DNA from 3 places in the Xenorhabdus sp. SGI 60 genome. Region 3 is predicted to be linked to each of the others. Evidence: predicted binding sites of a transcription regulator. Region 3 holds the regulator's gene; each other region holds the start of a gene.
What was found. Region 3 encodes LexA, which represses DNA repair genes until DNA is damaged. Its sites were predicted from a motif close to TNCTGTATGTACATACAGNA; they were not measured.
Positions count from the first base shown of each region.

Region 1: ACSJJG_RS08845 (metal-dependent hydrolase) is a predicted target of LexA. The motif match lies at 2,170-2,189, and genes of this name have one in related genera.
Region 2: sulA (SOS-induced cell division inhibitor SulA) is a predicted target of LexA. The motif match lies at 8,556-8,575, and genes of this name have one in related genera.

Region 1 covers NZ_CP196860.1:1,828,632-1,839,644, reverse strand. The annotation lists gene ACSJJG_RS08860 (fructosamine kinase family protein) at 1-451, shown strand, start outside; gene ACSJJG_RS08855 (YniB family protein) at 592-1,164, opposite strand; gene hxpB (hexitol phosphatase HxpB) at 1,371-2,036, shown strand; gene ACSJJG_RS08845 (metal-dependent hydrolase) at 2,219-2,812, shown strand; gene ACSJJG_RS08840 (L-cystine transporter) at 3,195-4,586, shown strand; gene ACSJJG_RS08835 (hypothetical protein) at 4,739-5,122, opposite strand; partial or broken gene ACSJJG_RS08830 (IS1 family transposase) at 6,877-7,331, opposite strand; gene tnpA (IS200/IS605 family transposase) at 7,500-7,928, opposite strand; gene ACSJJG_RS08820 (cation:proton antiporter) at 8,109-9,416, opposite strand; gene ACSJJG_RS08815 (VOC family protein) at 9,912-10,289, opposite strand; gene ACSJJG_RS08810 (amino acid adenylation domain-containing protein) at 10,451-11,013, opposite strand, start outside.
Region 2 covers NZ_CP196860.1:2,559,330-2,570,342, reverse strand. The annotation lists gene pqiA (membrane integrity-associated transporter subunit PqiA) at 1-1,058, shown strand, start outside; partial or broken gene pqiB (intermembrane transport protein PqiB) at 1,060-2,710, shown strand; gene pqiC (membrane integrity-associated transporter subunit PqiC) at 2,710-3,315, shown strand; gene fabA (bifunctional 3-hydroxydecanoyl-ACP dehydratase/trans-2-decenoyl-ACP isomerase) at 3,426-3,944, opposite strand; gene ACSJJG_RS11870 (AAA family ATPase) at 4,030-5,760, opposite strand; gene matP (macrodomain Ter protein MatP) at 5,968-6,417, shown strand; gene ompA (porin OmpA) at 6,488-7,606, opposite strand; gene sulA (SOS-induced cell division inhibitor SulA) at 7,964-8,536, opposite strand; gene ACSJJG_RS11850 (TfoX/Sxy family DNA transformation protein) at 8,778-9,401, shown strand; gene ACSJJG_RS11845 (hypothetical protein) at 9,451-9,753, opposite strand; gene ACSJJG_RS11840 (hypothetical protein) at 9,760-9,978, opposite strand; gene ACSJJG_RS11835 (hypothetical protein) at 10,223-11,013, opposite strand, start outside.
Region 3 covers NZ_CP196860.1:679,004-690,016, reverse strand. The annotation lists gene dnaB (replicative DNA helicase) at 1-1,022, opposite strand, end outside; gene ACSJJG_RS03155 (NADPH:quinone reductase) at 1,309-2,292, shown strand; gene dusA (tRNA dihydrouridine(20/20a) synthase DusA) at 2,318-3,292, opposite strand; gene ACSJJG_RS03145 (hypothetical protein) at 3,482-4,549, opposite strand; gene ACSJJG_RS03140 (DUF1266 domain-containing protein) at 4,568-5,719, opposite strand; gene zur (zinc uptake transcriptional repressor Zur) at 6,197-6,709, shown strand; gene lexA (transcriptional repressor LexA) at 6,859-7,476, opposite strand; gene ACSJJG_RS03125 (diacylglycerol kinase) at 7,596-7,967, opposite strand; gene plsB (glycerol-3-phosphate 1-O-acyltransferase PlsB) at 8,105-10,573, shown strand; gene ubiA (4-hydroxybenzoate octaprenyltransferase) at 10,631-11,013, opposite strand, start outside.

The DNA.
Region 1 (11,013 bases), 1.1 Mb from region 3:
ATGGCAAAAGCGCTGGAATTATTTTTATGCCGAAAAACGCATCGGATGGCAGTTGCAGCTTGCCGCTGATAAAGGAATGGTATTTGGAGATATTAACCAAATTGTTCAAGTAATCAGCGATAGACTACACAATCATCATCCCCAACCCTCTCTCCTGCATGGCGATCTATGGCCCATGAACTGTGCATCATTGAACGATAATTGTGCCGTCACTTTTGATCCTGCCTGCTATTGGGGAGATCGCGAATGTGATCTGGCAATGCTGCCACTTTACCCAGATCTTCCTTTGCAAATATTTGACGGTTATCAGAGTATCTGGCCATTACCTAAAGATTTCCTTGAGCGTCAACCTATTTACCAACTTTACTATTTATTAAATAGATGTAATCTTTTCGGTGGGGAGAATTTTATTCTAATACAAAAGATGATTGATAAACTTTTATCTGAATAGGTATAAGATAACTTAAATTAATATGATATTTAATTATTGATTTTAGCCCAATCACTCAAAAATTTATTATATTAAGAATATCAATTCCTTTTAAACCAAACGCGACATTGGGCATCCTTGCGCTGTTATTAACCATCACCTTACCATCCTAAAAATTTGAATAAGAAAAAAGCAATTGCACCGATAATGATTGGTGATATGTAAAGAATAAAAATCTGGCTGAATAAAGAATGAGAGGGGAACGCAATTTTAGCTTTCAATTGTTCCTTGGTTATTCCACTTTCCTGCACGAATTCAAAGACCATTTGATCTTCAATACGTTCTTTGATGAATTTAAATTGACGATACATTCTCAAACCAGACGCACTCATTGCCAACCCCACAAATATCAGCATATAAATGACAAAAAAACTGATATTTTCCCCAGTAATTCCAGCAACACGCTCAGGGATTGGAGAATGCTTCCAAAAAAAATCCAAAAATGGTGTATTGAATTTAATCATTTCTGTCATCATCTGAAGAAAATCATTCAATACGGCGTTAATACCAGCATCTCCAACACCGTTACCTTTAGCACCATCACCTTTAATACCCTGCTGCCCCGCGGCTAGATTAATCACTGAGACAAATGTCGACAACAGGGAGGGTATAAAAATAATCCAGCCCAAGATTCGCTTAACGATAGCAACATATCTGGCTTCTTGATACGTCATTACATTCTCCATTGGCATAAATAATTTTATTTTTTACACAATAATAGCTCATAACGAACAACTTTAATCCTATTTACGGAGTCATTATCTTATTTTACCGATGAAACTATCTCTTTCTTTGCCATCACCCATAACAAGATTTAATTTATTGGAATTGTTACAATCAAATCTCTTTAATCACTGTTATCATCGCGGAGAGATTTGAGATGTCATTTTGTTTATCTATGGAAGCCGCTATTTTTGATATGGATGGTTTGCTGATTGATTCTGAACCTTATTGGAAACAGGGAGAAAAAAGCGTATTCAGTGAATTAGGGCTAGATTTAAATTTAGCAAAAAACCTACCTGACACATTGGGGCTACGAATCGATCACGCTGTTGAGCTATGGTATCAAGCATCCCCCTGGCAAGGCGCCTCTAAAAGTGAAGTTGGGCAACGCATCATCGATTACGTAGTTCAATCGGTTGAAAAAAACCGTCCCTTACTGCCCGGAGTAGAACATGCTTTAAATCTCTGTCGTGAACGTGGGTTGAAAATTGGCCTGGCCTCCGCCTCACCCTATGAAATGATCAAAAAAGTGCTCGAATTGTTTAACCTAGAACATTACTTTGATGTTGTCGTTTCTGCTGCACACTTACCTTACAGCAAACCACATCCCGAAGTTTATTTACTGGCAGCCAGTCAACTTGGCGTCAACCCAACTAACTGTCTTACATTAGAAGACTCATTTAACGGTATGATAGCAACCAAAGCAGCAAGAATGCGCTCAATTATCGTCCCAGCCTCTCACCATTTTGATGATCCACGCTGGTCATTGGCTGACATTAAACTGAATTCTCTGGAAAAATTAACAATAGAAAATATTACTTAATAGCCACGGCGCTGCCCTATTTTTCGTATAAGGCAGCGCAAATATCAACCTGCCCCTCAACCTACAAAGCCATAGTGTAAAAATTTTCCTGGTTACCCTCTATCTTCCTCAGGCAAAACCCTCTATACTCCCTCACTGTATGTATAAACAGCAATTAGCATAAATAATTAGTATAAATCGTTATGACAGCAGAAGGGCATCTTCTTTTTTCCGTTGCCAGCCTTGTATTGGCTCACCAGCTAGAAATCACACCAGAAATAGCACAGGGAGACTGGTTACACATGCTTCCCGGCGTACTTCTGGCTTCATTGTTGCCAGATATCGACCATCCAAGCTCAACTTTAGGCAGATTGTTCCGCTTTGTATCCATTCCAATCGCGCGATTATGTGGACATCGTGGATTTACACATAGTTTATTAGCGCTGCTCGTAGGGGTTACTCTATTCCAGACTGAAATACCGTCTAATTGGCCCATTCCAACTGACTTTGTCCATGCAATGGTTATCGGTTATATCAGCCATCTTATTGCTGATATGCTTACTCCCGCTGGTATTCCACTGTTATGGCCGCTAAGAATACGTTTTTGCTTACCTATTCTTAGAGGTAAGGAACGTAAAAAAGCCGAACGTTTTATTGCCGTACTGGTAGTAGTGATCGCTATTATCCTTCCACAACACATCAATTTCTCATTCGCTCGCTATTTCGACAGCTTACAATTTAACAAAATACAGTTTGATAAATTACCTATCGATAAGCTACAGAATCTCTACAAGTAACTGCTCAATATTCACATACAGCAAATATCGTAGCCCCATTTTAAAATGGGGTTATCTGCAAAATATAAACCATTTTTTACTCACTTCCTGTCGCCTTCAAAAAGACCTTGAACTCAATAAGATACAAAGTTAACAGTTATAATTGAACAAAAAAAAAGAAATAGATTAGGATATATAACCAATTAAACTAATTAGTGAAAGTAATTATATTAAATTCCATTTAATTATAAGAAAGGGACTTATTATACTGATAATATCCTATCTTAAGCATTTCATGGTATGTAGACGATAGATTACAAATTGAAATACAACTGACAAATCTATATTCAAGCTACATACAGCAACTCAAATATACAGGGTATATAAGTTTTGGAGACTAGAGATGAATTTACCACTCATCATCAACGTGCTCGTTTTTGTAGCACTGCTTATTCTATTAGCAAAAACGAGCTCAAATAAATGGAGTTTGTCCAAAAAAGTTCTTGTGGCTCTAGTCGTAGGTGTTGTTTTTGGGCTGGCATTAAACATCATTTATGGAACAGATAATCTTACCGTAAAAGAATCAATTAAATGGTTCAATATTATTGGTAATGGTTATGTACAATTACTACAAATGGTTATCATGCCGTTGGTTTTTGCTTCTATCCTAAGCGCCGTTACTCGCTTACATAAAGCATCTTCCCTAGGAAAGATCAGTTTTTTTACCATTGGTACTTTACTGTTTACTACAGCGATTTCCGCTTTAATTGGCATTGTCATTGCCAATTTGTTTGGGCTAAGTGCAGCAGGACTTATTCAAGGCACGCAAGAAACTGCTCGTTTATTAGCAATTGAAAGCAATTTTATTGGCAAAGTTGCAGATATGAGTGTGCCTCAGATCATTCTCTCTTTTATCCCTAAAAATCCCTTTGCTGATTTGACGGGAGCACGCCCTACTTCCATCATTAGTGTGGTAATTTTTGCAACATTTTTAGGTATCGCTGCGCTACAAATGCTTAAAGATGATCATGAACACGGTAAACTGGCTCTCGTTGCCATTGATACTATGCAAGCATGGGCAATGAAGCTGGTTAGGTTAGTGATGCGTCTCACTCCATACGGCGTAATGGCTTTGATGACCAAAGTTGTTGCTAGCTCCAATATCCATGACATTACGCAATTAGGTAGTTTTGTTGTTGCTTCTTACATCGCCCTTGGCCTGATGTTTGTAGTACATGGCGGGCTTTTGGCATTCACGGGGATCAATCCTCTGAAATTCTTTAAAAAAGCAGGCCCCGTACTGACATTTGCATTTACCAGCCGTTCAAGCGCTGCAAGCATTCCCTTGAATATCGAAACACAAACTCGCCGCCTTGGTGTGCCTGAGTCTATTGCCAGCTTCTCCGCTTCTTTTGGCGCGACCATTGGGCAAAATGGCTGTGCAGGCATTTATCCAGCTATGTTGGCAGTGATGGTGGCTCCAACCGTAGGTATTGATCCCTTTGATCCAGTATGGATTGCAACGCTTGTGGGAATTGTAACTATCAGTTCTGCGGGAGTTGCTGGTGTTGGTGGTGGCGCAACATTTGCAGCATTGATTGTTTTACCTGCTATGGGCCTACCTGTCACCTTAGTGGCGCTGCTTATTTCTGTTGAGCCTCTGATCGATATGGGACGTACAGCATTAAATGTTAATGGCGCTATGGCAGCAGGTACAATCACCAGTCAATTGATGAGAAAAACTAATAAAGAGGTGTTTGAACAAGACGAAAAAGTGGTATTAAACCAATCTTAATTCAAAATAATAATTAGCAAATGTAATATACTTTTATCGAATAAGGCAGATATATTAACTGCCTTATTCGTTAGCTTGTTTGATTTTTAGTTTTAATATAACGATTATTAAATAAAAATTAACACTATTACTGAAATATTTATTAACTAAACTCATAATTCATAAATAGACTGCAAACAATTAGTAGAGTATGACAATTCTACATAAAGATACATGGTATCACTACTAAGTGTTAGCAACACATCCCCATTATCGTTTGGGGAGATGTTACAATAGAAATTACTTTTTATTGTATATACACGCAGATTTTTTGTCGTTAACATTATCCACCAATAATCAAAATCAGGAAAAAAGAAGCTTACATCATAAACAATATTCATGACAAATCTATGTGGTTCAGACATACCAACGTTCTCTAAACGCATATGCTCTTCTTTGCTAGAATCATTCGCTCTGCGGTGACGTATTATCACTGAGTCAATATCATCCTTCCAATAAGTAGAAAGGAAAACTCTTCCTTTTCTTATATCAGACATAATGAATTCTCCTATGCTATTTGGTTATAAATATTACTTCGATAAAGTCGTTTCCAATTGTGGACTTAAAACGATTTACCTTAAAATTTAATTATATTATGAATCGCCACAATTGATTTTATCAATGATTGAATCGATAGAGATGTGAGTTATATACCAATCCAACTTCAAGTTGCAGCTTACAAATCAATGTGATTATTTATATCTCCCCGCTACGCGGGGAGATATAAGACGAACCTTGAAAGGCGATTGGTATAGTCATAATGACTATACTAATAGTATAGTACAAAATTGTGGTTTTTATTTTTTTATGTATCTTTGATATTTTTCGTGATGAAGCATACATATTTTTTCATCAGAGTCAAATAATCCAGCATTGAGTGCTGCTGCCTTTTCATTCTGATGTAAGGTATGCTCAAGTTAAAGAAAAACCAATAACCTTAACCAGGGCAAAATGGCGTTGGATAGCGTAATCAGTTCGTTGTACATAAGAGGTAGCAATAAACCTGACAGCCCGACACTTCACAATAGACGTAAAAAAACCCACCAAAGTGGGTTCTTTTACCCCGAATCACCACCACAGCTATCAGGAAGGGTTCTAACGGCGGAGACCAATCCACCGTTAAAGGCAAGACCAATGATTCCTCATTGACCAGTAACAATATATCAGGCATTGCTATGAAGACACAACTCAAAAATACTCAAATTACCATCTATGTTTATGCCAAAGAAAGTTTTGATAAACACTATGCTGACCTGCAAGGCCGCTCACGTGGCAAGACATAGACAATTTAATACCGCTACCCCGCTTACATGACGGTGATATTCTCCCCCTGAACGGTTATTACATATTCGAGATCAATATGGATGTGAAGAGCCACTCGCAGAAATACCCATCAACTGATTTCTTAGGTATTTCTATAATGTTGCGTTTTATTGATATACGCTGTGCGTGCACGGAATTCAGATACAAAAACCACTACAGGATGTGATCGCATGGGTTATTCCTGTTGCCACTCAGGGAAAATGAGCACAGAAATATTTCATTGAGTTTCAGAGAGTCACGAATTGTTAAGCACTATTCACTTGTTATTGGGTGAAAATAGGTTTAATGGGGTAATTGGTTTTTGTTGTCAGTAAAATGAAAAAATATCTTCTTCTTTGCTTGTTGGCAGGCACTACACTTTTGGCTTCAATGCAAACTTACGCCCTAGAGTGCGCGATATATCCTCCAGATAGCCAAGAATGGCACGACTGTGTATGCAGTGCATAGGAGGGACAGACTATTCGCCAATAGCCATCTTACCCTGTTATTAAAATCAAATAGGACGGTAGAATATTACCGTCTTCTCGTAATGATACAGTGTTAGTTCTGCCACCCCAGAATCATTTGCTCTGAGGTGGCAATCGGTCAGAATGTTAGCCTCTACACGAACCCAATACGCGCATAATGCCTTTTTGTAGGTCAGTGCGATCTTCATTCAGTCTTCGCCCCGTCCCTCAGTCCGAGGGACGGGGCTTAGTTTACTCTTTTCTGTCAGCATAATTGCGTAATACTCGCCAGGGCATATCGAGGCGGTAAACGCATCACCTCTGGTAATAACGCTTCTTCTTTTGGCGTTAATGTGATGCGTGGGTTAATGCGACATGACCTTTTCGACCAGGATCAAAACGTTCGCCCGTTGCCACATCCTCAATATCCATCGGCTCAAGATATTGCATATTAGCGAGTGGTCATGCTTCCAAAAATTAGATCATCCGGCAAGATAGTATTCTCGCTCAATGAACGTTCCGATGACGTTGTCGTGCATCTCTTCGGATTTGGAATAGCCATACATGCGCGATAACAGTCTTTCGTTCAGAATCCCAAGCATACCAGAGCCAACGTGGGTTTTTCTTGTTACCGACAAACGACCATTGTTCATAAATTTCACAGATAATGTCGATGTTGTTTCCCGTAAACGGAAGTGTGGTCACCTGTCTGGGTTCGAGCTTTTTAATGTTCGGAGTACCGTGTTGATGCTGATCTTTAGAGTTCGAGGGTGTCTCTGATACCCCCATTATTTATCACCATATCAACGATCTGTGCTTTTACTCCGGGGTTGCAGGCTTGATAGGTGTAATTTAATTGAAAGGTTTTATGGCAGGCATAGCAGTGATAACACTGATGACTACTGCTGCCTTTTCCATGTCTTTCGCCATATCTCACCTACCATAAAAAACGGGGATCTGACCACAACATCTAATTATTGGGTGCATGACCCTTTGAATCCGGATCAAGCCAAAAATTCATCAAAACTGAACAACCACCGACTAAAGTCGGTGGGTTAGTGATTAACGGACTGAAAGTCCGGATACGCGTCGGCTAAACGACGCGTCAATCGTCCATTCTGAAATTATCATCCGGGTTCGGTTCAAAATGATGCTCCAGATAGGCCCTTATCATCTCATCCGTTAATTGACCCACCGTGGCACAAAAATAGCCTCTACCCCAAAAATGTTGACCCCAGTATCGCTTTTTCAGATGCGAAAATTCTTCAAACAACTTACTCGCTGTCCTTCCCTTCAGTCTCCTCATGATTTCTGAGGGCGCTAATGTCGGAGGACTACTCACCAGTATGTGAATATGGTCTTTGCTTACTACGCCCTTTAATATCCTGATTTCAAACGTTTCACATGTCTGACGGACTAATTCCCGTACCCGTATAGCCACTTCACCTGTCAGCACTTTGTACCTGTATTTTGTTACCCACACAAAATGATATTCAATCTGGAATACTGTGTGACTGCCGTATCTGTAATCCATGTTGCACCTCCAGTACAACACAGTATTGCAGCTAAAGCTGACCGACTAAAGTCGGTGGTTTTAACCTTTCATATGGAAGAATAAATATTGCAAAGAGGAGGGGAACCATAGATTCTTTGATTCCCCTACCATTTTTAAAAACTATTTAGACCTGAAATTAAAAAAACACAGCTTAATTTTTTATACTTTTTGTTTCCCCATTAACCAACGGATCAGAGGCGTTGTAATAAACGTACTCAAAATAGCCATAATAACGAGCATGGTAAAAATATTAGGCGGTAAAATTCCCAAATCATAACCAATATTGAGAACAATAAGTTCCATAAGCGCTCTTGTATTCATTGAAACACCAATAGTCGCCGCAATACGACGATTTTCACCTAATAATCTACTTGCCATGTAGGTTCCGCCAAACTTTGTCGCAAATGCCACTAAACAGACCAATAGACATATCATCCATTCATCGGGGCCGTTCAGGCTGCCAATGTCTGTACGAAGTCCTGTGTACGTAAAAAATATAGGGAGAAAAAATACATGTACCAAGCTACCAATGCTTTCTTTCCAGCGTACAACAAACTCTCTGTTGTCATGTAATATGATACCAATAATAAAGCTACCGATTAGAGCAAAGATCCCAAGGTAACTTGTTACAGAGGCAGATAAAAACAGAACAATGATCATGTAAGCCATAACGGGATGACTGAGCCGCTTTTCTTTTTTTAATCTCGAAGCAAGCCAACGACGTAGAAGTGGTCTGACAATCAAAAATATCAGTATGATATAAATAACTATGCCAAATAAGTTAAATATAAATTGATCAAATTGATAATTGGAGATAAAGAGCGTCAGTATAGCGCCCAATAATATCCAGCCAATAATATCATCAATTGCGGCAGCACCGATTATTAAAGCGGCTGTTCGTGTGTGAGCTAGTCCCAGCTCCATAAAAATCCTTCCCAGTACGGGAATAGCCGTAATCGATAGTGCTAAAGCAAAAAATAATTGGAAAACCGTTTTATCCGGACGAGGTGCTGTAATCGAGTTCCATATCCATTCAGCAGAAAAGAAACCGACGGTAAAGGGCAGGAAAATACCCGCAATACTGATTACAGCGACCGAAAATCTACTTTTCTTTAGTTTCTCTCCGAATTCAAATTCAAGCCCTATTTCAAACATTAATAAAATAAGTCCAATTTGGGCGATACCGATAAAAATAGTGGAACTTTCTTTTGGAAAGAGGCTTCCCATCAGTTCCGGAAAGAATGCGCCTACCACACTTGGCCCTAAAACCAGACCCGCCAATATTTCTCCTGCAACGGCGGTTTGCCCTAAAAAAGTGCGGCTAATCCAAACAAAGAGCCGTGTAACAATAAAAATAATGATTAACTGATAGAGCAATCTTAATAAGATATCTTCAGCTGAAGAAGGAACCGCCGATGTCCCCTCATTGACCAATGAGGTAATGAGTATATTGTTTTTTTCATTCATATCAATAAATTCCGTTTAATGTTAAATGTAATGAAAGACCAGAACCATTCATTTACAAATAAATTATTATTGAAGATATATAAATAACCCCCACTAGAAATAGTGGTGATAAATTTTCATATAGAAAAACCCAGCCAACGCGTGTAACTGTCATTGTTCGCCTCTCTTTTTTAAATAAACAGAGACTAAGGTATATATCAACACCTAATAAATAAAATTAATTTGGTGTTGAAAAATAAACCCTGTTTAAATATATAATTGTATTGTTTTCAGCATTATCACTTCTTATCGATATAATGACTTCTGATTTTTATTTCTTAAAAGTTTCCTTTCTTCCCAATCAACTTAATTTAGCCATAAAAAAGCACATTGAGGCGTGTTTAATATATTTCAATTTTGATAACTAAGAATAAATAATATTTGACTATTTACTTTTAAGTTAATTATCTCAGGCAACTTTATAATAGTTGCCTGTGTACATACTAGTAATAGAGATTATCCCTGTAACATACAGAAGACATTCAATTTATTACCGTCGAGATCTCTAAAATAGGCGGCATAAAAACCATGATCGCCACGAAAACCCGGTTTTCCTTCATCTGTTGCTCCAAGAGCAATCGCTTTGTTATACACTTTATCGACCTTCTCATGACTATCAATATTGAGCGCGATCATTGCCCCATTACTCACCGTGGCCGGATTAGCATCAAAGGGCTTAATAATGCACAAATTCGTCATATTAAAATTCGGCCCCCAGGCGATAAAAGACGGTGTTTCCATTACACGCTGGGCGCCGAACTCGGCAAGCAGCTCATCGTAGAATGCGGCTGCACGGGAAAAATCATTCGTACCCAATGTGATATAACCAATCATTTTTACTCCCCCATGTTCTATTTTTACACATATCAAAATTTATTTTATTAGAGGCAAGCAAAAACCGCAATTAATTACTCCACTCTATAAATTGATGATGAAAATAGAACAAAGATAAATTTCATGTAATATCTGATTGATATAATCACTATCAGTTTAAATTACCTATTGTCATTTATATCATTTTTACCCCATCCAATCTGATTTAAGTCCAGCTTTCCGTTTTTATTCATCGGAAACTCCGCAACGCTTTCTGTAAAATCAGGCAGCATATAGTCAGGAAGATATTCTTTTAATAACTGTCTGATCTCTTTATGCTGAATCTTATCATCTATATTAGATTGATATACCACAACAATTTTTAAGTCATCGGGGGTTTGTCGATAGGTTGTGGCAATAGCATCTTTTACAAAACTTAATTTTCGCATTGCGGATTCGATGTCACCCAATTCAACCCGAAAACCTCTAATTTGAATCTGATTATCGATACGCCCCAGATAATATAACTCCCCATTTTCCTTATATCGAGCAAGGTCACCAGTACGATATAAATTTAAAGATGATTTATCAAAGGTATTAGGAATGAATCTCTGACGACTTAACTTTGGCCGATTTAAATAGCCATTGGCAACACCTAAACCTGCAATATACATCTCTCCAGCTTGATTTTCTTGTACTGGTTGACCGGCTTCATTTAATAAATGGATGATCACACCTGGTAAGG
Region 2 (11,013 bases), 1.9 Mb from region 3:
TTGTTAGCATGAGTGTGGCGGGGATTGTGAGTGAAATAAAGTTGACTCAGATCCCCCAGGTGATGTTCAACGAAGACTATTCCAGCATGGCTGCGCTTTTTTTGGTCTTCGTTCAGCTTGTGCCGACATTTTGTATGGTTGCCATCATCCTCTTATGTCAGAACGCCAAAATGGCGCGCCGCTTGAAAATAGAGTTGGCGCGCATTCTGTTTAAGATGAAAACATGGTGTATGGCAGAAATCTTCCTTGCGGGCGTATTGGTCAGCTTTGTTAAACTTATGGCACATGGTGAAATCAGTATCGGCCTGAGTTTTTTCCCTTACTGTTTGTTTTGTCTGTTTCAGGTCAGGGCATTTCAGTGTCTTGACAGGCATTGGTTTTGGAATGAAATTGCTCCGGCTCCTAAAGTTTGCCATACCTTGCAGGCAGGAAAACCGGGCCTGGTGCAAGGTGTCAGGCTTTGCCAGAGTTGTACCGCCATCTTGTCCGCCCAACAATCTCGGTGTCCCCGATGCCACACAAAAGGGGGCGCGCGCCGCCGCAATAGCCTTCAGTGCACAATGGCACTACTGATAACATCAGCCATACTTTATATTCCAGCGAATGTTTTGCCTATCATGGTGACCCAGGCACTGGGACAACAAATTAATTCCACCATTCTGGAAGGCATTATTTTGCTTTGGGGTTCTGGCTCATATCCTGTTGCAATGGTTATTTTTATTGCCAGTATCATGATACCTTTATTGAAAATGCTGGCTATTAGTTGGTTATGCTGGGATGCAAAAAGTCAAACGGGCCATGATTCCGAAAAGATGCATTTTATTTATGAAATGGTGGAGTTTGTTGGGCGTTGGTCAATGATTGATGTATTCGTTATTGCCGTCCTATCCGCACTGGTTCGCATGGGACAACTGATGAGTATTTATCCGGCCCTGGGCGCAATCCTGTTTGCCCTGGTTGTTATTTTGACGATGTTTGCATCAATCATGTTCGATCCGCGTTTAACTTGGGACAAAGCCAATCGTAAATTTGGGCTGCATAAGAATGAGGAGTTGTAAGGTGACGGATAAAGAAGAAGATCTGACTCAGGCCAGAATTCGTAAACTTAAGAGTTGGTCACCTGTATGGATCGTACCAATTATCACAGTGCTGATTGGGGCTTGGATACTGTTTTATCATTTCAGTCATCAGGGGCCAGAAGTCACATTGATTACTTCTAATGCTGAAGGTATTGAGGCAGGTAAAACTAAAATTAAAAGCCGCAGTGTTGACGTTGGTGTTGTCGAAAACGTGTCTTTGAGCGAAAACTTGGGGCAAGTTATCATTAAAGCCCGTCTAAATGATGGGATGAGTCGCTTGCTACGCACAGATACTGCTTTCTGGGTTGTGAAACCTCAGATTGGCCGTGAAGGTGTTTCTGGTCTGAGTACATTACTGTCCGGTGTCTTTATCGAATTACAGCCCGGCACACAAGGCGAAGAAGAAAACCGCTTTTCATTGCTTGATGCCCCGCCGCTTGCTTCCCCTGATGCAAAAGGTATTCGTCTGATTCTGACCAGTGAAAAAGCAGGACGATTAACGCCCGGAGATCCAGTGCTATTTCGGGGATATCGTGTGGGTTCAGTGGAGGCCGGCACTTTTAATCCAACATCCCGATTGGTTAGTTACCAAATTTTCGTTAAATCACCTTATGACGCTTTACTGACTACAAATGTCAGATTCTGGAAAGACAGCGGCGTCACATTTGATATGTCATCACAAGGTATACGGGTTGAAGTTACTTCATTATCGACTTTGTTTGGCGGTGGTGTGAGTTTTGATGTACCAAAAGGTTGGGAACTGGGTAATTCAGTGAAGGAAAAAGAGGTCTTTAAACTCTACGATAGCGAGAAAAGTATCCAAAACGCACTGTATGCAGAACATACAGACTTTTTACTGTTTTTCTCTGATTCTGTGCGTGGCTTACAGCCGGGAGCGCCTGTCGAATTCCGTGGTATTCGAGTAGGAACGGTAGCAAGAGTACCTTTTTACAGTGAAGATATTAAGCAGCGCATCGACAATGACTTCCGTATTCCTGTATTGATTCATGTAGAGCCTGGGCGATTTGTGAAAGAGTTAGGTAATGGATTCAACACCGATAAAGAATTGAAGGAAACTATTGCCAGGGGGTTGAGAGCTACCTTGAAACCGGGCAATTTACTCACAGGTGCGTTGTTTATTGATCTGGACTTTTTCACTAATGAGAAACCCTGGAAAGGCCCATATGAAATCGCGGGTTATAAGACTTTGCCCACAGTAAGTAGTGGCTTGGCGCAAATTCAACAAAAAGTCACTACGGTGCTGGATAAGATCAACAATATGCCAATTGAACCGGTGCTTGTTCAGGCAACACAGACGCTTAAAGAAAGTCAAAAAGCAATCAAAACAGCGCAGAAAACAATGGATGAATTAAATCGCGTTCTTGCGAGTAAGGAAGCACAGGAACTGCCTAAAGATATACAAAATACATTACATGAGTTGAACCGCAGTATGCAGGGGATCCCAGCCAGGCTCACCGGCTTATAGTCAGCTGATGGATAATATGCAACAGTTGGAGCAGGTATTACGTGAATTGCAACCTGTTTTGAAGACGCTCAATAACAAGAGTAATGCATTGGTATTTGAAGCCGAAGCGATAAAAGATCCTGAACCCAAAAAGGCGCCTAACTGATGAAAAAATTGATTTCAAAATTGGCTTTTTTTATTTCCGCCAGTGTGTTTATTGTTGGAAGTGGGCTTATTGCGGGATGCAGTGATAGCCAGCCACAAAAGACATATTATCAGTTACCGGTCCTGGCTAACGTGGTATCGCAGGAAGGCAAATTGGGGGCTAAACATGAACAGCAGTTGTGGATTAAAAGGGTTAACCTTTCTGACTACCTTGCCGCTCCAGGAATTGTGTATCAGACAGGGGAGGTGAGCTATATCAATGCATCTAACCATTTATGGGCTAGCCCATTGCAGCAACAGTTACAACAAGTATTGATTGCAGAACTGAGTGCCGCATTTCCACATCGTTTGGTTTCTCCGCAGGAATTAGAAAAAGACGCAGATGCTCTGGATATCACAATAACTGCTTTTCACGGGCGCTATGATGGTCAGGTATTGATTGAAGGCTATTGGATATTGTCTAACCCAGACAGCGTGATAAGACGGCCATTCAGCCTTAAGTTGAAACAGGAAAAAGATGGCTACGCTGAATTAGTGCTTACCTTAGCTAAGGGTTACAGCCAATTAGTCAAATCCATTGCCCGGCAACTCTCTTTGCAACGTTAACCGAGTATGCATAGGGGGATGGCGCCAGGCGCAAGAAGATCGTATGTGAGTTAATCAAAAAGACGAAACACCTCCGTAGTAGCGGAGGTGTTCAGAGAGGTTATAATTCATTAAAAGGCACTAGTATCCTTAAACAAGCCTACTTTCAAATCAGTTGCAGTATAAATCAGTCTGCCATCTACCAGAACTTCACCATCAGCCAGGCCCATAATTAACTTGCGATTAATGACACGCTTGAGATTAATGCGATAGGTCACTTTTTTGGCTGTTGGTAATACCTGACCCGTAAATTTGACTTCCCCAACGCCGAGTGCACGGCCTTTACCTTCTCCACCGATCCAGCCCAGGAAGAAACCGACAAGCTGCCACATGGCATCAAGGCCAAGGCAGCCGGGCATGACAGGATCATTAATAAAATGACAATCGAAAAACCACAACTCAGGGTTGATATCGAGTTCAGCCTCGATATACCCCTTATCGTAAATACCGCCGGTTTCTGTCATTTTCGTGACGCGATCCATCATCAGCATATTGCCAGAAGGCAGCGGTGGCCCATTTTCACCAAACAATTTACCTTGCCCAGAGGCTTGAAGTTCTTCTTTCGTGTAGGACTCTTGTTTTTTAAACATATTCTCAGATAGCCTTATAATCGTGTAGGGCTAGAGAGTAGCGTACACTTGTACGCTCAACAACTCCGATCAGATAGTGATGGAGTTAATCTAGCCAGCGGAGAAACCAAGGAAGCCGGGGTCGTTCTTGAATATTAGCTTGTGCAATGCGTTCACATATCATAGCTAACAAGTGTTCTTTTTGTGGATCATAATAAGGAATCCCCGTTAACAATGATACAGCCTCAGAAACATGCCCAACTGCCCAAATATGAAATTGCTCATTTTTTACCGCATCAATAACATCTTGATTTAGGCACAAATGTTGAACATTTGTGGTTGGAATAATGACACCCTGATGACCGGTTAACCCTCGGTAGTGACATATACGGAAGAAACTCTCAATTTTTTCATTAACGCCACCAATAGGTTGGACATAACCAAATTGATCTACGGCACCAGTAACGGCAATTTGCTGGTCGATAGGTTGTTGTGACAACGCGCTGATAAGGGTACACAATTCGGCGAGTGAAGCACTGTCTCCATCCACTTCACTATAGGATTGTTCAAATACAATCGAAGCAGAGAACGGTTGTGGTTGATCTAATTTCAATTCAGAAATTAAATAAGCTTGCATGATCATCATGCCTTTTGCATGAATATTGCCGCCTAATTCAACCTTGCGTTCTACATCGATAAATTCCCCATCGCCTAAATGCGCAACACAACTGATACGGGAAGGTTCACCCATTGGATCAGGATGGCCAGGATATTCGAGTACGGATAGCCCATTGATTTGGCCGATAACTGAGCCTTGCGTGTGAATCAATATCTGGCCTTTCAGAATTTCATCTATGCTGCGTTCAGCCAAATAACCATGACGCCAGGTACGATTATCTTCCGCTTGTTGCAGGGAATGTTTGGTGATCTGTTTTTCCTGCTGATAATTCGCTGCGGCTGCCAATTTTTGCGGTATCCATTGAAGATCCAGAGGTAACCGGAATTGATCCTCTGTGTAACGGGTAGCAAGTTTGATCAATTCAGGCCAGGCATCAGCACTTAATGGCGGCAAGTTTTGTTGCTGAATGATTCCATTAACGTACTGGCACCATATTGTTAGATCATCTTCTGCATGAAAAGGCATATCCAGCTCAAATTCGCCATACAATGCATTGCTTGTCAGCTCAGGTTCAATGGCCTGTAACTCTTCGAGACTGAGCCTGTCACCGACTAAAATCAGACGCAGATCCAATTCCATTGGAGGTATCGGCAATGGCAGGGAACGATTTTCATCGTGTGACAACCAGTCAAAACGGCGCTGAATAATCATCTGCTTGAGACGTACCCACATCAATGGCTGAGAAAGCAGGGTGCGCAGAGGCAAAATTAAAATACCACCATTTACTTGATGGATAAGGCCGGGTTGTAGTTGAAGTATCCCTTGGTGCGTATAGACATTGCCAAATAATTGCTCTGGCTCAATCCACTCACGGTAAGCAACTCGTTCAGTTGGCGCAAAAATACCTTCCCCTGAAGAGTGCAAAGTGATGGTTTGGTGCTCTATCTGGTAATAACCACCGATATTGGGACGGCTCTCCGGCAGCAGAGAGGAAACAGTATTGGATAGAAGAGACAGATAAACATCACTTTCTTCTGCTTTCAGCAGCATAAAAGGTTGACGCAGGGAGGCCTGACAAAAAAGGGATAACCCACTATGCAGCCTGGGTTGAACCACATCCATTGTAATGGGGGGCAATTCAGCGACAGAATTAAAGAATGCCTGATAAGGCGCATTGTTTGGCTGTAATGCCTGCCAGTCTAGTTTTATATTCGTCAAAGTGATAGCTACATCATATAGTGAAAAGGGAAACCTTTATTATACAAGATTAGGCAATGAACCAACATGCCAGAATTTTGAAAGAAACGACATTTGGGCCAGCGCTTTCATTGCTTGTAAGATATGCCAATATTCTGTGTTGTTATAGGAAATTTAAAGAAATAGTTGCTATGCTTGATTTAAGTTACGCTGTCACTGAGAGATGAAATGAAATATCAACAATTGGAAAATCTGGAATGTGGCTGGAAATGGGCTTATTTGGCAAAAAAACACCGTGAAGGTGAGCCGATTACTAAATACATTGAAAAAAGTGCAGCACAAGATGCGGTCAATGAATTAATGAATTTAGAAAGCGAGCCAGTCAAGGTACTGAAATGGATTTCTTTACATATGAATCCAGATCTGTCTAACCGAATGAAGCAAACGATTAGGGCGCGGCGTAAACGTCATTTTAATGCTGAACATCAACATTCGCGTAAGAAATCCATTGATTTGGATTTTCGTGTTTGGCAGCGGCTTTCAGCGCTATCCCGACGTCGTGGCAATACCCTGTCAGAAACAATCATACAGTTATTGGAAGATGCTGAATATCGGGAAAAGTATACTCACCAAATGTCGAGTTTGAAGCAGGATTTGGAAGCAATATTAGGGAAATAAGCCCACGATAGATAGTAAAAAACAAAAACCCCATTTAAAATGGGGTTTTATTAACTTGATTATAACGATATTACTGAGCCGCTTTGGGTTGAGTGACCACTTCAGTTGTGCCCTGAATATTGATATCTACACGACGATCTGGCGCCAGGCAGTCGATAAGTTTAGTGCGAACTTTAATTTTGTCACAGGTAGAACCAGTGACAGGGTTTTCCTTACCGCGACCAGCAGCCTGGATGCTATTTGCTGGGATGCCTTTAGCAACCAGATAATCTACGACGGACTGAGCACGTTTCTGAGACAATGGCAGGTTGTAATTTTGGCTGCCGATGCGGTCAGTGTAACCGAGTACCAGAACCTTGCCTTGCGTTGGGTCGATTTTAGCCAGTTCGTTATAAAGGTTGTCCAGTTCTTGTTTACCTTCTGCTTTCAGTGTTGATTTGTTGAAATTGAACAGAACATCAGAGCGCAGAGTAAAGCTCTTATTTTCAACGACAGGCGCTGGCACAACTGGAGGTGCTACTGGTGCAACGACTGGCGCAGCTTCATCTTGACCGAAGCGGTAAGAAACGCCAACGCTCAACAGGCCGTTATCTGGACGGGCACCAACGGTAGTGGCATCACCGATGTTGTTAACCCACTGGTAGTCCAGACGGGTTGCCAGATTTTTGGTCAATGCGTATTCGACACCAATCGCGGCCAGAGGAGAAACACCTGTGTCGTCGTTTTTCAGTCTACGCTGGTCTTTTTCACCCGTTCCGGCTATTGCATTGGCATTATAGGTTGCAGAAGAGTCTGCCCGCCATATCATACCACCAAGACGAGTATAAACGTCCAGATTGTCCAGCACTGGGTAACTCAGTTTCGTGGTCAGCTGAACGCCTTGGGCACGGAAAGCTCCATTATCGGTGCTGCCTTTATAAGCTATGCGACCTAACCAATCGTAACCCAGTTCAAAACCTAAGTATGGAGTTGCTTGGTAACCGACATAAGCACCCGCACCTAGCTGACTTTTATGGGCAGAGCCGTTGCCAATCCGGTTATCATAACCATTACCGTAGAAATTTACATCATGGTATTGAGACCAACCCAGTTTAGCACCGGTATACCAGGTGTTGTCCTTTGGAGCTGCTTGAGCAGCAGTTGCGAAAGTTGCCACTGCCACTGCTACTGCGATAGCTGTCTTTTTCATTTTACGCCTCGTTATCATCCAAATAGGCAATTGGCTTTAAAAGCCTTATTGTTAGCCACTGGTTAAAATGTTCTGTTAGGTAACTATGCTTTAATCAGAAGATGTGTTCTGAAATATAAGAGCGGTAAGCACAACTCCCTAAACTGTGTAAAGTCTACAACGAAGTTAAAAAGTTACAAGTGCACTGTGACTCATGGCTCAAAAAAATTAATTATTGACTGACAAAAAATAAGTATTTTTGACTAATATTTACAATGTTTACAGTATTAATGTATTGATTTTCATTACAAACAATAATGATTATCAATGAGTAGCTTAATTTTTCATAAAAAATATTGGGATTAATCCTAATTTAAATCAATGATAATAATTAGAGTGAATTTGTAGCTTATTCGCTTGTGCAATAAATGGATGTGATAAATTTTGTGGTCGCATAATAAAACCGAGAGTAATACCCTTTTGAGCAGCTATTTGTAGCGTATTTAATTGATATTCTGATAATTCCGGTAACCAACCCAATACAACGCTATAATTGCCGCTTGCCAACGCTTTTTCCATAGCACTAATTGAAGCAATAGGATGGATTTGGTTTAGTTGGACAATTTTATTTAAAGGAAGCCCGGCATCTATTAACCATTGGCGATTTAACCTCTTATTAGGATTTACCCAAAGTAACCATCGATTTTCTTTTCCAGACTGGTGCAATAAAGGAAGAAGAATGTGATTAATGGCAGGCTGGTGTTCATTGTAAACCAGCTCACTGACCATGCCTTTTATCGTGTGTGAAGTGCATTGAAGTGGTTCCACAAAAGACACTCTTTTCATGGTCATCCCAACCATTTTTTTGTCTGTTTTATGTTCGTTCACTGTTGTGTTAGCAGCTGCTGTTTTTTTCTCAGTGAGATATGCCCACGCTGATCGAATGCTCATAATGTTCCTCGCCACAATAGGCTGTATATTTATACAGTATAACGATATTTGATTAAAAGCAAGTCTCTTTTTTTCAAAGCGCTTCGCAAAAATTTACAGAAATTAGGATTTTTATGCCTTAACGATTGGCAGTTGGAAATAGATTGCGTATGGTTTTAATTAATTGTTCTGGTTATCTATTTTATTAACAGAAGGCATGATTAAACATTACCTTGGAATGTGATTCATGGAGTGATAAAAAATGTTTTTATCTGGAGCTCGTTTTGTTCAATTGCAGCATGGTGTATCTTCACTGGGAAAGCTTAAGAAAAAATCTCAATTTGGCGGCATTGGATTGTTAATTGATGATGTTTTATTTGCCATCAGTTCTGATGGAGAGCTTTATTTACGAGGAAATAGTCACGCTGAGGTACTATTTAAAGCCCGGGGAATGGAAAAATTTATTTATTCAAAAAGAGGAATACCTGTGACTTTACGGTATTACCGTGTTAATGAATCACTTTGGCAGGATCAAAAACAATTATTTGAGTATGTCAATTTAGCCTACCAATACACAGTGAAAGAAATCATTAATAGACAAAAAATACCTCTTAGGCTTAAAGATCTCCCTAATTTAGGGATCGCTTTAGAAAGGCAATTATGGAAAGTGGGTATTTCTAAAGTAGAAGAATTAAGAATATTGGGAGCAAAAGCGACTTACCTCAAACTCCAGCAGCATAGGAAAAAAACAAATGTCAGTTTGTTGCTTGCATTAGCAGGTGCAATAGAAGGGTGTCATGTTGCAGTATTACCAGAAAAATTACGTGACGAATTAATTAACTGGCACCGCGAGCTGGTTCACTATAATTCAGATAATCATCCATAATAAGTGAAATTTAGTGAATAGGGGCGTAAGCCCCTACTATTTCCTGGTTTCATGCGACGGCTGAAGATTTTGGGGTAACTTTCTTTTCTATAATATATTGAATCGTATGGCTTAATATAGCCGGATCATAGACAAAATCATTCAGAGGGATATGATGAACTTGAGCAATAGCAGACAGGCCTTTTAGTAAATGACTGGCAGAGTTATCAAAGGGTTTTTCGGTGACTAATAGGATTGGGCGTCTTAAGGCGGAAGCCCAACCCAATTCAATATGAGTACCATCTGTTCTCATTAGTTGTTTTTGTTGTGGACAGACAGGCAAAATGGCAACAAAAATGTCACATTGTTCCATCCATTGTCAGTCCCGCTGGGAAACTTCCTCTGGCGTAAATAAGTGCGTTGTTCCGCCAAATTGTTCTGTACGATGAGCCGAAAAAACTTCTGCACCAAGTGATTCCAGATGGTGAATAGCAGACTTAATGTGAACTTGTAAGTTATTGTCTAATACCCTGAATTTCAATGCGTGTTGGATCGGGCCACCAACAAATACTTTAACATCAGAAAATAGTATGGACATAGGGTCGCCTCTTATGGAAATAAGCTTTAATATTTATGAATATACCAAAACTTCAAGGTGCGTGTTATTTTTCCTCCTGCTGCGGGGAAATATAAGGCCTCGCGTCGTCTTGCGGATTGCAACTTGAAGTTTATCGAGTATAGATGATAATAATTTATTTCTTCATACATACAGACATTAAAAAATTATTATTGGAATAAATTATATTCTCAATATTGTATTATATCTAAGTTATGGTTACGTATTACAATTTTTGATTGGACATCCTATTTTCAATGTAATCAGCAATGATATCATCTGAATTATTTTGAAAAATGTCATGACAAGAATTAGTGTTGGTTTTTTCTTTTTCAAGAAATTTACTTATCTTATTCATGGCACGTTTTCGTTCTTTAGGGTTATTAATAAATAAGTTATTGCATTTTTTAATTAATGCTAATCCGTCTTTCTCTGGTAGATACGGGGGTATGTCAGGGTAACCATATTCCGGTTGCCATAAGAAACCGTCTTCATGATGATAATAATTTTGTAGATACACCTCTAATTGTAATTGTTGACTATAGTTTTGTGGTGGTAAGAAAAAAACATCTTTATTAAGAGCGACACATTCATAAAATGTTGTCAGACCCGGATTGGCTAATACCTTACGAGCATGGTGTAATTTTTGCAGAAAATCATGCCTTGAAAAACAACCAATATGAATATGAGGATGCGTTTTGGCAAACATTTCTGCCAAATTTACGATAGTTTTACCTCCTCCTGCAATAGTAATGTTAGTTTCATTTTGCAGATAGGGAATAGATAATAATTCTTCGAGGAAATGATAATAAAAATCTGTTGTATCGGCGTAGACTGTATCAATGCCACCAAGAGTAATTAATATACCTTCTGGAGGATGGTCATCCATCATGCATTGTTGCAGAGAATTGTGAAGAATTGGAGGAATAACTTGATAATTACCAAGCTTATCATGGAATCGTTCAATATTGCGTTCTATTCCATGAAAGTCTTGAATAAATGTTTTTTCAGTTTTGT
Region 3 (11,013 bases):
TCGATCATTATCAAACTGAGTCCACCGTGTTCGCGGAAAATTCGTCGCGCACGGGAACGCACTTCTGTTGGCGTCAAACCGGATGAGTCATCAATATACATATTGCGTTTTTCCAGCAAAATTCCCATCGTACTGGAAATTCGTGCCCAATCCTCATCATCAAGTTGACCGGTACGAATGCGTGTTTGATCTACGCGGGACAGAGATGCCAGCATACGCATCATGATCTGGTTGCCGGGCATCTCAAGGCTGAAAATCAATACAGGCTTATCCTGCATCATAGCCGCGTTTTCACACAGGTTCATCGCAAAAGTCGTTTTACCCATTGAAGGACGCGCCGCTACAATAACTAAATCTGATTTTTGCAATCCTGCGGTTTTCTTATCCAGATCTTGATAGCCGGTAGAAACGCCTGTTACGCCATCATGCGGGCGCTGATAGAGCTGTTCAATTCGTTCAACGGTTTCTTCCAGGATCTGTTCAATACCTTTCGGACCCTCGTCTTTATTTGCCCGATTTTCTGCGATCTGGAATACTCGTGATTCAGCTAAATCCAACAATTCCTCGCTGGTTCGCCCTTGTGGATCGTATCCTGCATCGGCAATTTCATTGGCGACCGCGATCATATCACGTACTACCGCACGTTCGCGGACAATATCAGCATAGGCATTGATATTCGCCGCACTCGGGGTATTTTTCGACAATTCAGCAAGATAGGCAAACCCTCCGACATTATCGAGTTCGCCATTCTGTTCAAGAGATTCCGATAATGTGATCAGGTCGATAGGTTTGCCTGTTTCGAGCAAACGCTGCATTTCAGCGAAAATACGCCTGTGTGGTCGGCTAAAAAAGTCATTGCTGCTAACCCGTTCGGATACATTATCCCAACGTTCATTATCCAGCATCAAACCGCCTAACACGGATTGCTCTGCTTCCAAAGAGTGTGGTGGAAGTTTCAGCCCTTCCACTTGGCGATCTTTTGGTTCAGCCATACTGTTGTTAGTTGGTTTTTTTCCAGCCATGTATACCGCATCAATCCACTAAACAAAAAACGAAATAGGGTATCAGTATACGCCATGAAAACAGCCTTGAGTAATTATAGATATACCAATCTAATTTCAAGATGCGTGTGATTTCTCCCCGCAAATCGGGGGAAATCCGGTTTCATATCGTGTTGTAAATTGCAACTTGAAGTTTAATGCGTATAGTCTGTAATGATTTCAGATACATTAACGCGCTATTTGTAGCTATTTCATTGCAAACGTGCGAGGCTGTTCCCAATATTTCTAACATAATGAGAGAGTTACCATGGCAAAACACATCGAATTATCCGCCATTGGCGGCCCAGAAGTACTCCGATATTGTGAATTTATACCTGCTGACCTTGCTCCTGATGAAGTACAAGTCGAAAACAAAGCCATCGGTATTAATTATATTGATACCTACATACGCAGTGGCTTATATCCACCAGCCTGCCTGCCCTGTGGCTTGGGAACAGAAGCCGCAGGCATTGTCACTAAAGTTGGCTCCAATGTGACATCAATTAAAGTCGGTGATCGTGTGGTTTATGCCCAGTCAGCCTTAGGTGCTTACAGTGAAATACACAACGTTCCTGAAAACAAATTAGCACTGTTGCCGGATGAGATTTCGTTCGAACAAGCGGCTGCGGCATTTTTAAAAGGCCTGACTGTTTACTATCTGTTCAATTTGACACATAAGCTCCAGACAGGAGAAACCATTCTATTTCATGCCGCCGCCGGTGGTGTTGGTTTGATTGCCTGCCAATGGGCAAAAGCACTGGGCGCGAAATTGATTGGCACAGTAGGTTCAGACGAAAAAGCGGTGCTCGCCAAAGCAGCAGGAGCATGGCAAACCATCAATTATCGTCGCGAGAATATTGTAGAACGCGTCCTGGCTATTACTGGCGGGGAAAAAGTTGGTGTCGTATACGATTCTGTTGGCAAAGAGACATGGCTAGATTCACTGGATTGCCTGAAACGACAAGGTTTGATGGTCAGTTTTGGTAACGCTTCAGGTCCCGTAACCGGAGTGAATTTGGGTATCCTCAATCAGAAAGGTTCACTGTTTCTCACCCGTCCTTCTCTTAATAGCTATATCACGACTCGCGAAGAGTTAGCAGAAGCCAGCAAGACATTGTTTGCTTTAATTGCCAGCGGCAAAATCAATGTGGATGTACCAGAAGACCAGAAGTTTCCACTGAGAGAAGCAGTAAGAGCACACCAGACGCTGGAAAACCGTGCAACCCACGGCTCCAGCTTATTGATTCCATAATTTCAGACAAAACTCCTGAGCGGATTTACATCCGCTCTGTCACCATTTCCAACGCTTTTTCAACAATCATAATATCAGCGCCCGGCTTATGGGCGTTTTCACTTAAGTGACGACGCCACTGACGTGCCCCAGGGATCCCTTGGAAAATGCCTAAAATATGGCGGGTGATATGCCCTAAATAAGTGCCTTTGGATAGCTCTTGTTCAATATAAGGATAAAGCGCCTTAACCACCTCAACCGTATTGGTCACTGGAACTGTTTGGTCAAACAACTCACAATCCACATGTGCCAGAATGGATGGATTTTGGTAGGCTTCTCGTCCAACCATCACACCATCCATATACTGCAAATGCTGCTTGACCTCTTCCAACGATTTAATACCGCCATTAATTGAAAACGTCAGTTGGGGGAAATCCCGTTTCAATTGATAGACTCGCGGATAATCCAAAGGTGGAATTTCACGGTTTTCTTTCGGGCTTAAACCAGAAAGCCACGCTTTACGTGCATGGATAATAAAATTATCACAATCACTATTTTTCACAACAATATCAATAAAATCACACAAAAACTCGTAGCTATCCTGTTCATCAATTCCGATGCGAGTTTTAACGGTAACAGGAATATCCACGACATCCTGCATTGCCTTAATACAATCAGCTACCAGCGCTGCTTCTCCCATCAGGCAAGCACCAAAACGGCCATTCTGCACACGATCAGAAGGGCAACCCACATTCAGATTGATTTCATCATAACCTCTTTCCTGCGCGATCCTGGCACACTGTGCCAATGCCTGAGGATCACTGCCCCCCAATTGCAGTGCCAATGGATGCTCTTGCTCGTTATAGGCCAGATAGTCCCCTTTGCCATGAATAATCGCCCCCGTTGTAACCATTTCCGTGTAAAGTAGTGCTTCCTTACTCAATAAACGATGAAAGTAACGGCAATGGCGGTCAGTCCAGTCCAACATGGGCGCAACGGAAAAGCGGGATGATGGGTGCATATCACAAACCTCGTTTAAAAATCAAAAAGATAGCGCCGATATCGCCACTTTATATTCTGGTTTATTTCGGCTTATTCTGCCATTAGGAGATATTAAGGGGGAGCACAAACTCCCCCAAATTATCCAAGACGGGCGATTATACAGAGCGAAAAGGATCGCTTCAAACTCAACCAAAAATGAATACTTGAATTAGTTCCATTCAAAGTGTAGTGACGAGAATTTCTCTTGAATTTCATTAATAAATCGATTTGTACTAGAAAGGCTCCAATTTCTAGCGATGTAATACCCCTCACCTTGATAATCAAACTCAGGCTCTAACTGAGTACGATACTTTTTGTATTTGTCTTCTGTTCCTTTAATTTCTTCATATTTTTTCAGCAACTGAAACGAACAAGTTTTATTATTTCGTAGATAGTGAAAACCAGACTCATCAATTAATTTATGATCCTCGAGTGCCTTAACTGTATAAAAACCAATGTCTGACTTACGGAAACCTTGCTGGTAAGACATCTCATTAACATACAGATTAAGTGATGAGTGATCTTTTTCATTGCTAATAGCTCTCTTTTCCCGCTTTTTATGACGTACCTCTATCTGGTAATCTACTGCTTCGGGAAGAGGAATAATTTGCTCAACATTCAATAAAATTTTTTCATTTACTCGAAAAGGTTGAAGACGAACACAAGTTATATCCATCCCTATATCATTCATCCACAAAACCGATGTCGTAATCTCTTTAGAAAAGCTAAAAGCAGCTAAAACGATACGGGTTTCTTTAGCAAAATCATTATGCTGTGGAGAATCCCAGGCCAGAAAATCCAACAACGAACTTTCAGCATCAATATCTTGTTCCGTTTGACTCAAAAATTCCCTGTAGGCACTAACAGCCTGCTCCCACGTTAGATTCGAAACCATAGCTGCATACCGAATCGCCTGAAGTTCCATATGACCACCATCGTCATCCCGCTTCAGCTCTATGACGACGAGATTGGCAGACTTATCGATACCAAGTAAATCAAGGCGGCGATTAGAGCCAACAAAATGACTATATTCTTCTGCAATCACTAATGTATCTGGACTAATGGCTCCAATTTGTGATTTTAAAAGACGCTGAATATCTTGTCGTTCCTTCAGCTTCTCTGCCTCAAATGAAGTCATTTCAACTTCGATTAACCTATCCTGTGTTAATTCATATATTGCCATGTTTGTACTTGTAGTATTTTTTGTAATTGTTTCTTTGTGCCATAGAGTATACATACCTATCCCTACAGGTTGTTAATGCAATACACGAATTTCGGTATGGTTATACTCCTCATCCATTACTTCGTCGTCAAATGAATCTTCCATTTGTTGATCGCGCAATATGGAATTGACCGCATCAGCAAAACCATCTTTCATATATTGTTCCATAAAGATACCTTTCGGGCTTGGCCAAGGTAATTGAGCCATTGGCCAGTCACAGTGTTCCTTGTAAAACCAAAACTCTTTCAAGCGTCCTTTCACTGTGTCAAAATCCCGACTCCAGTAGGCATTACCTAACCGATAATTCGTATGGAATTCATCGAAGCTGCCAAAAATTTCATAAACATAATCGGCTGTTTTTAGTATATTTTTCCACGCCGTTTCTTCACTAATATAGCCCGCAGCAAAACAATTTCGGCTCAAAACTATCGCTCGCCAGAGATCAAATCCCCAAAGTAAAGCGGGCGGGCGTCCATTAATTGAGCGAGAACATTGCTGTACATATTCCTCTGGCTCTTCAATTAAATTGCCAAGTACCTTAAACATTTCTCCATCGGTAAAAACCGCATCAACCGCAAAACGCTCTGAGTGCATTCCCGCCCATAAATCATGCAATACTTTCCAATAATCTTTTTCATCAAGTATTCCCCAATTTTTATAGACTTGAGATTGGTGAGGTTCTGCATCAGATAAGGGCAAGATACGGTATTGGTAATTATCGCGAGAAACACGGCTTTTTAAAGGGTAATGTTCTAATGTTTCGGTCCAAAAACCATCGTAATAACAACTAACGATATGCAAACGCAATGCCTGACGCTTTTCTTCCGGCAAAACAGAATACTTTGCCTGTAAGTAATAACGTTTCTGCTCAGTAATAGGGAGATTTTTGATGCGTTGTAAACTATAAGTGGAGAAATATATACCAAGTAAGCTCAAGCCAATCAAGCTAGCCCAAAGTATGTATCCCTTTGAAGATACGTTATTAGCATCAAAGATCAGTATCGTTATTCCGACCGATAATACCCCTAACAAAAGTGTTGTAATCCAAAGAACACTAAATCCAACTACCTGAACAGGCTTGAGAAATGCCACTCCCTTTCTTTCCTTGAGGATATTTTTGATTATCCTAAAACCATTAACAGGAAATCTTCTATTATTCGGGTGGTTTTGCAATAATTCTTTCATTTTTAATCCATTAATTAAGTAAGATGTATTTCGAATTTTTTAATGTTGATTTTTTCTTTCCTAAGTGGAACCATTAGAATAAACAGCTTTATATTATTAATCATTTATAAACCATCTCTAATATTAGTAATGGAGAATACTATTTCCAGTGTTAATTATAAAGAATGACATATTTAAACAACATATAATAATTTTAATTTCCAATATAATTGGCCGGATAAATTAACTTAAGCACCTGGATATTATCCAATATTTTCAGCTTTATTTTCTCCGTTTTTCAGCCCATTTTATTGTTCTTATCCACGGATTAACTTTATTTTCAAGTATTTCATCATGACAAGTGAACCATTCTTCTTCACCGGTATCACCGGTATGTTACACATCAGACGAGAACTGAACATCATATAGATCCCACTCTCAGGTTAAAAAACATGATAACATTAACGTCATTAGCATCGTGTCGGGGTGAGAGGTGTAATGAAAACTATCAATCAAAAAAAGTTACTGGCACAGGCTGAAACAATCTGCCTGTCAAGAGGGGTTCGTTTAACACCTCAACGCCTTGAAATTCTTCGTTTAATCACTGAACAACCCAGCGCGATAAGCGCTTATGATTTACTGGATTTATTGCGTGAAGTCGAGCCACAAGCCAAGCCTCCAACAGTTTATCGTGGGTTGGAGTTTCTGCTGGAACAAGGTTTTATTCACAAAATAGAATCTACAAATAGCTATGTACTTTGCCATCATTTTGAAGAGCCTTGCCATACTTCGGCAATGTTTATCTGTGAATTTTGTGGTTCAGTAACCGAAAAGGATGCAAAGGATATTGAATCAGCTATCCAACAGCTAGCACAAGGTACGGGATTTCACTTGCGAAATAGCGTGATAGAAGTGCATGGCATGTGTTCTTCCTGCCATGAGATTGAATCCTGTACAGAGCGCGATATATGCCAGCACAATCATTCGGTTGAAGAAAATAAAAAGAAATAAGAAAAAACATTTGAAGCCAAATTGAGCAACGAGGCGGTCATAACTAATATAATCATATATTTTTCAAGTTTCCGTTGAACTTACGTTTAACGGACTCAGGGAAAAATGACCGCCCCAGAATGGCAAACTGCAATTATCCGCCTTTACAATCAGAACCAGTCCCCGCTACGAATAACACCGACGGCCAATCCTTCAATAGTGAAATTCTGCTCGCTCAAATCAACAACAATGGGTTTAAATTCTGGATTCTCAGCAATCAGTTCAATTTTATTTCCTGTTTGTTTGAAGCGTTTTACTGTGACTTCATCTTCAATGCGCGCCACAATGACTTGCCCATTATGAACATCCTGTGTTTTATGCACAGCCAATAAATCTCCGTCCATAATCCCAATGTCTTTCATGGACATCCCACTGACACGTAACAGAAAATCAGCACTTGGTTTGAATAATTCAGGATCAACCTTATAATGACTTTCAATGTGTTCCTGAGCCAGCAGTGGTTCTCCAGCAGCAACACGACCGATCAACGGCAATCCTGCTCCTCCATCTTCCTCTTCAAGAAGCAAACGGATACCTCTGGATGCACCAGAGATAATCTCTATCACCCCTTTACGCGCCAGAGCCCTTAAATGCTCTTCTGCTGCGTTAGGTGAACGAAAACCAAGACGCGCTGCAATTTCAGCACGTGTTGGTGGCATACCCGTTTGCGAAATATGGTCACGCACCAAGTCGTAGACTTGCTGCTGTCTGGCCGTTAATGCTTTCATTTCGCCCCCTGTTTGTTTATACAGTCAAACTGTGAGTATATACAGGTAAAGCCGAATTGGGAACCGGTCAGCATGTAAAAGCAGCGAACTAACATAGTTTGCTGAAAAAACACGCTACCTCAACGCATAAAATGCGACCAAAAGATCACTCCCCAAATAAACAGCGCCAAAAGTATACTGAGCAATACCGCCGCAGACCCCATATCTTTCGCTCGACCTGATAATTCATGATATTCACTACCGATGCGATCCACGACTGCTTCTATGGCACTATTGAGGATTTCGACAATGACCACCAGCATAACAGAGCCAATCAGAAGGAGTCTTTCAAGTAAGCCAAAATCTATAGAAAATGCAATGATGATCGCAAGTATGGCGGCTATTGTTTCCTGCCGAAATGCCGCTTCATTTTGCCATGCTGCCTTGATTCCTTTCGCCGAATACCCAGCCGCTTTAATGATGCGACTCAAACCTGTTGATTGATTTGCCATAAAAATTTTCTTTAATGAACTTATTGATTGTATGGTTATATAACTTTTAGCTCTTATTATTGTCTTATTTCCACAGATCTCAAAACCCGTTTCTGGTATCCTTGCGATGCGTTGCTAACAAGAGGCTTAAAGCAGTTATGTCAGGTTGGCGTAAAATATATTATAAGTTATTGAATTTACCACTAAAATTTTTAGTAAAAAGTAAACTAATCCCTACGGATCCTATTGCGGAGCTGCGTCTTGATACGACTCGGCCTATTTTGTACATATTACCGTACCGCTCAAAAACAGACTTATTGACTCTGCGTCAACAATGTCTGGCGCAAGATCTGCCTGATCCGTTGAATCCTTTGGAAATTGGTGATACACAGCTTCCCAGTTGTGTCTTTATTGATAACGGTCCACGTGTGTTCCGTTGTTATGCGCCAAAACATGAATCTGTAAAAATTTTCCACGCCTATCTGGACTTGCATCGTAATAATCCCGATCTGGATATCCAGATGGTGCCTGTTTCCGTCATGTTTGGCCGCTCCCCAGGACGCGAAGGGCAAGAAGGGCATACAACCCCACAATTACGCTTGCTAAATGGCGTGCAGAAGTTTTTTGCCATCTTATGGCTTGGACGGGATAGTTTTGTCCGTTTTTCCACTCCTGTGTCTTTACGCCGTATGGCCGACGAACATGGTACAGATAATATCATCGCCAATAAACTCACCCGTGTGGCTCGGATGCACTATTCCCGCCAGCGTCTTGCGGCTGTTGGACCTCGTTTGCCTGCCAGACAGGATCTGTTCAACAAGTTACTGACATCAAAAGCAATAGAAAAAGCGATTGCTGATGAATCCCGTAGCAAGAAAATCTCTCCCGAAAAGGCAAAGCAGAATGCTATCAATATGCTGGAAGAAATTGCTGCGGATTTCTCCTATGAAACCGTACGCTTGACCGATCGGGTTTTAAGTTGGACCTGGAACCGTTTGTACCAAGGTATCAATGTTCATAACGCCGAACGAGTTCGTCAGTTGGCACAGGATGGTCATGAACTGGTTTACGTTCCCTGCCATCGTAGCCATATGGACTACCTTCTGCTCTCTTATGTACTCTATCACCAAGGGCTGGTTCCACCGCACATTGCGGCGGGCATTAACCTGAATTTCTGGCCTGCCGGTCCGATATTCCGTCGTCTTGGTGCGTTCTTTATCCGCCGTACATTTAAAGGCAATAAGCTCTATTCAACCATCTTTCGTGAATATCTCGGTGAGTTGTTTACCCGCGGTTATTCGGTTGAATACTTTGTCGAAGGAGGACGCTCCCGTACTGGTCGTTTGCTTGATCCCAAAACGGGGACGCTTTCCATGACCTTGCAAGCCATGCTGCGGGGAGAATCTCGTCCAATCACGATTGTGCCGATCTATATCGGTTATGAATATGTGATGGAAGTGGCAACGTATGCCAAAGAGCTGCGCGGTGCCACCAAGGAAAAAGAAAGCTTTTTCCAGATGGTTCGAGGGTTGCGCAAATTACGTAATCTGGGACAAGGTTACGTAAATTTTGGTGAACCGATCCCGTTGATACAATACCTGAATCAGCATGTACCAGAGTGGCGTGACTCCATTGACCCAATAGAATCTCAGCGTCCAACATGGCTGACGCCAACAGTCAGTAAACTGGCTGACAATATTATGGTCAATATCAATAATGCTGCCGCAGCTAATGCTATCAATTTATGCACTACAGCATTGTTGTCATCACGTCAGCGAGCACTTACTCGTGAACAACTTATTGAGCAGTTAGATTGCTATCTGCAATTACTGCGTAATGTGCCTTACACTAACGATATCACGGTGCCAAACCAAACCGCAGAAGAGTTGTTAGATCACGCTCTTATGATGAATAAGTTTGAGGTTGAGAAAGACGGCCTGGGCGATATTATTATCCTGCCACGTGAAAGCGCGGTACTAATGACTTATTATCGTAATAATATCCAGCACTTACTGATCCTGCCATCCCTGATTACCAGTATTATTATGCATCACCGCCGCATTAGTCGCAGTGAATTGCTCAGACAGGTAGCACTGATTTATCCGCTGATCAAGCAGGAACTTTTCATGCGTTACAGTAAGGAAACGCTCCCGGACGTCGTCAATACCTTGATTGATGAGCTAGCGCGCCAATGCCTTATCTGCAACAAAGAGCAAGAAATGCTGGTGCTGAATCCTGCACGTATTCGCCCACTGCAATTGCTGGCAGCAGGCATTAGGGAAACGCTGCAACGTTATGCCATAACGCTCTCTTTGTTGAATGCCACACCTGAAATCAGCCGTGGTGTACTGGAAAAAGAGAGCCGGATGCTGGCACAACGTCTGTCAGTTCTGCATGGCATCAATGCGCCAGAGTTCTTTGACAAAGCCGTTTTTGCTTGCTCGGTCAATACGTTGCGTGAAGAAGGTTATATTCAAGACAGCGGCGATATGATTACCACCAGTGCCCAGGAACTCTATCATGTATTGAGTGAGTTGATGTCACCTGAAATTCGCTTGACGATTGAAAGTGTCAGTATGCCACCAGAACAGAACGAACCTATACAGATAGCGCAAGATCAGCCATAACAATGCCCGGCTGGTGATGGCAACAAGAAATTAACGGGCGGTTTATCGCCCGTTATATTAGACATAGCTAAAAAAGATGCCGAGGAATAGAACTAAACCAACGTAGTTATTATTCATAAACGACTGAAAACAGGCAGATCTTTCCCGATTTGTGATCAGTTTCTGCTGATAAATGAATAGTGCTGTTGCCAATAATACCGTCCAATAATAGATACCCCCCAGATTCACCATCCCACCCACCAAGACCAAAATGCCCAGCATGATGAATTGCAGAATGCCAATGATCAGTTTATCAAAGCGCCCAAAAAGCACGGCGGTCGATTTCACTCCGATTTTCAGGTCATCGTCACGATCAACCATCGCATACTGTGTATCATAAATGACAGACCAAATGATATTGGCCAAAAATAACAACCAGCATTCTAAAGGTAAGGACTCAC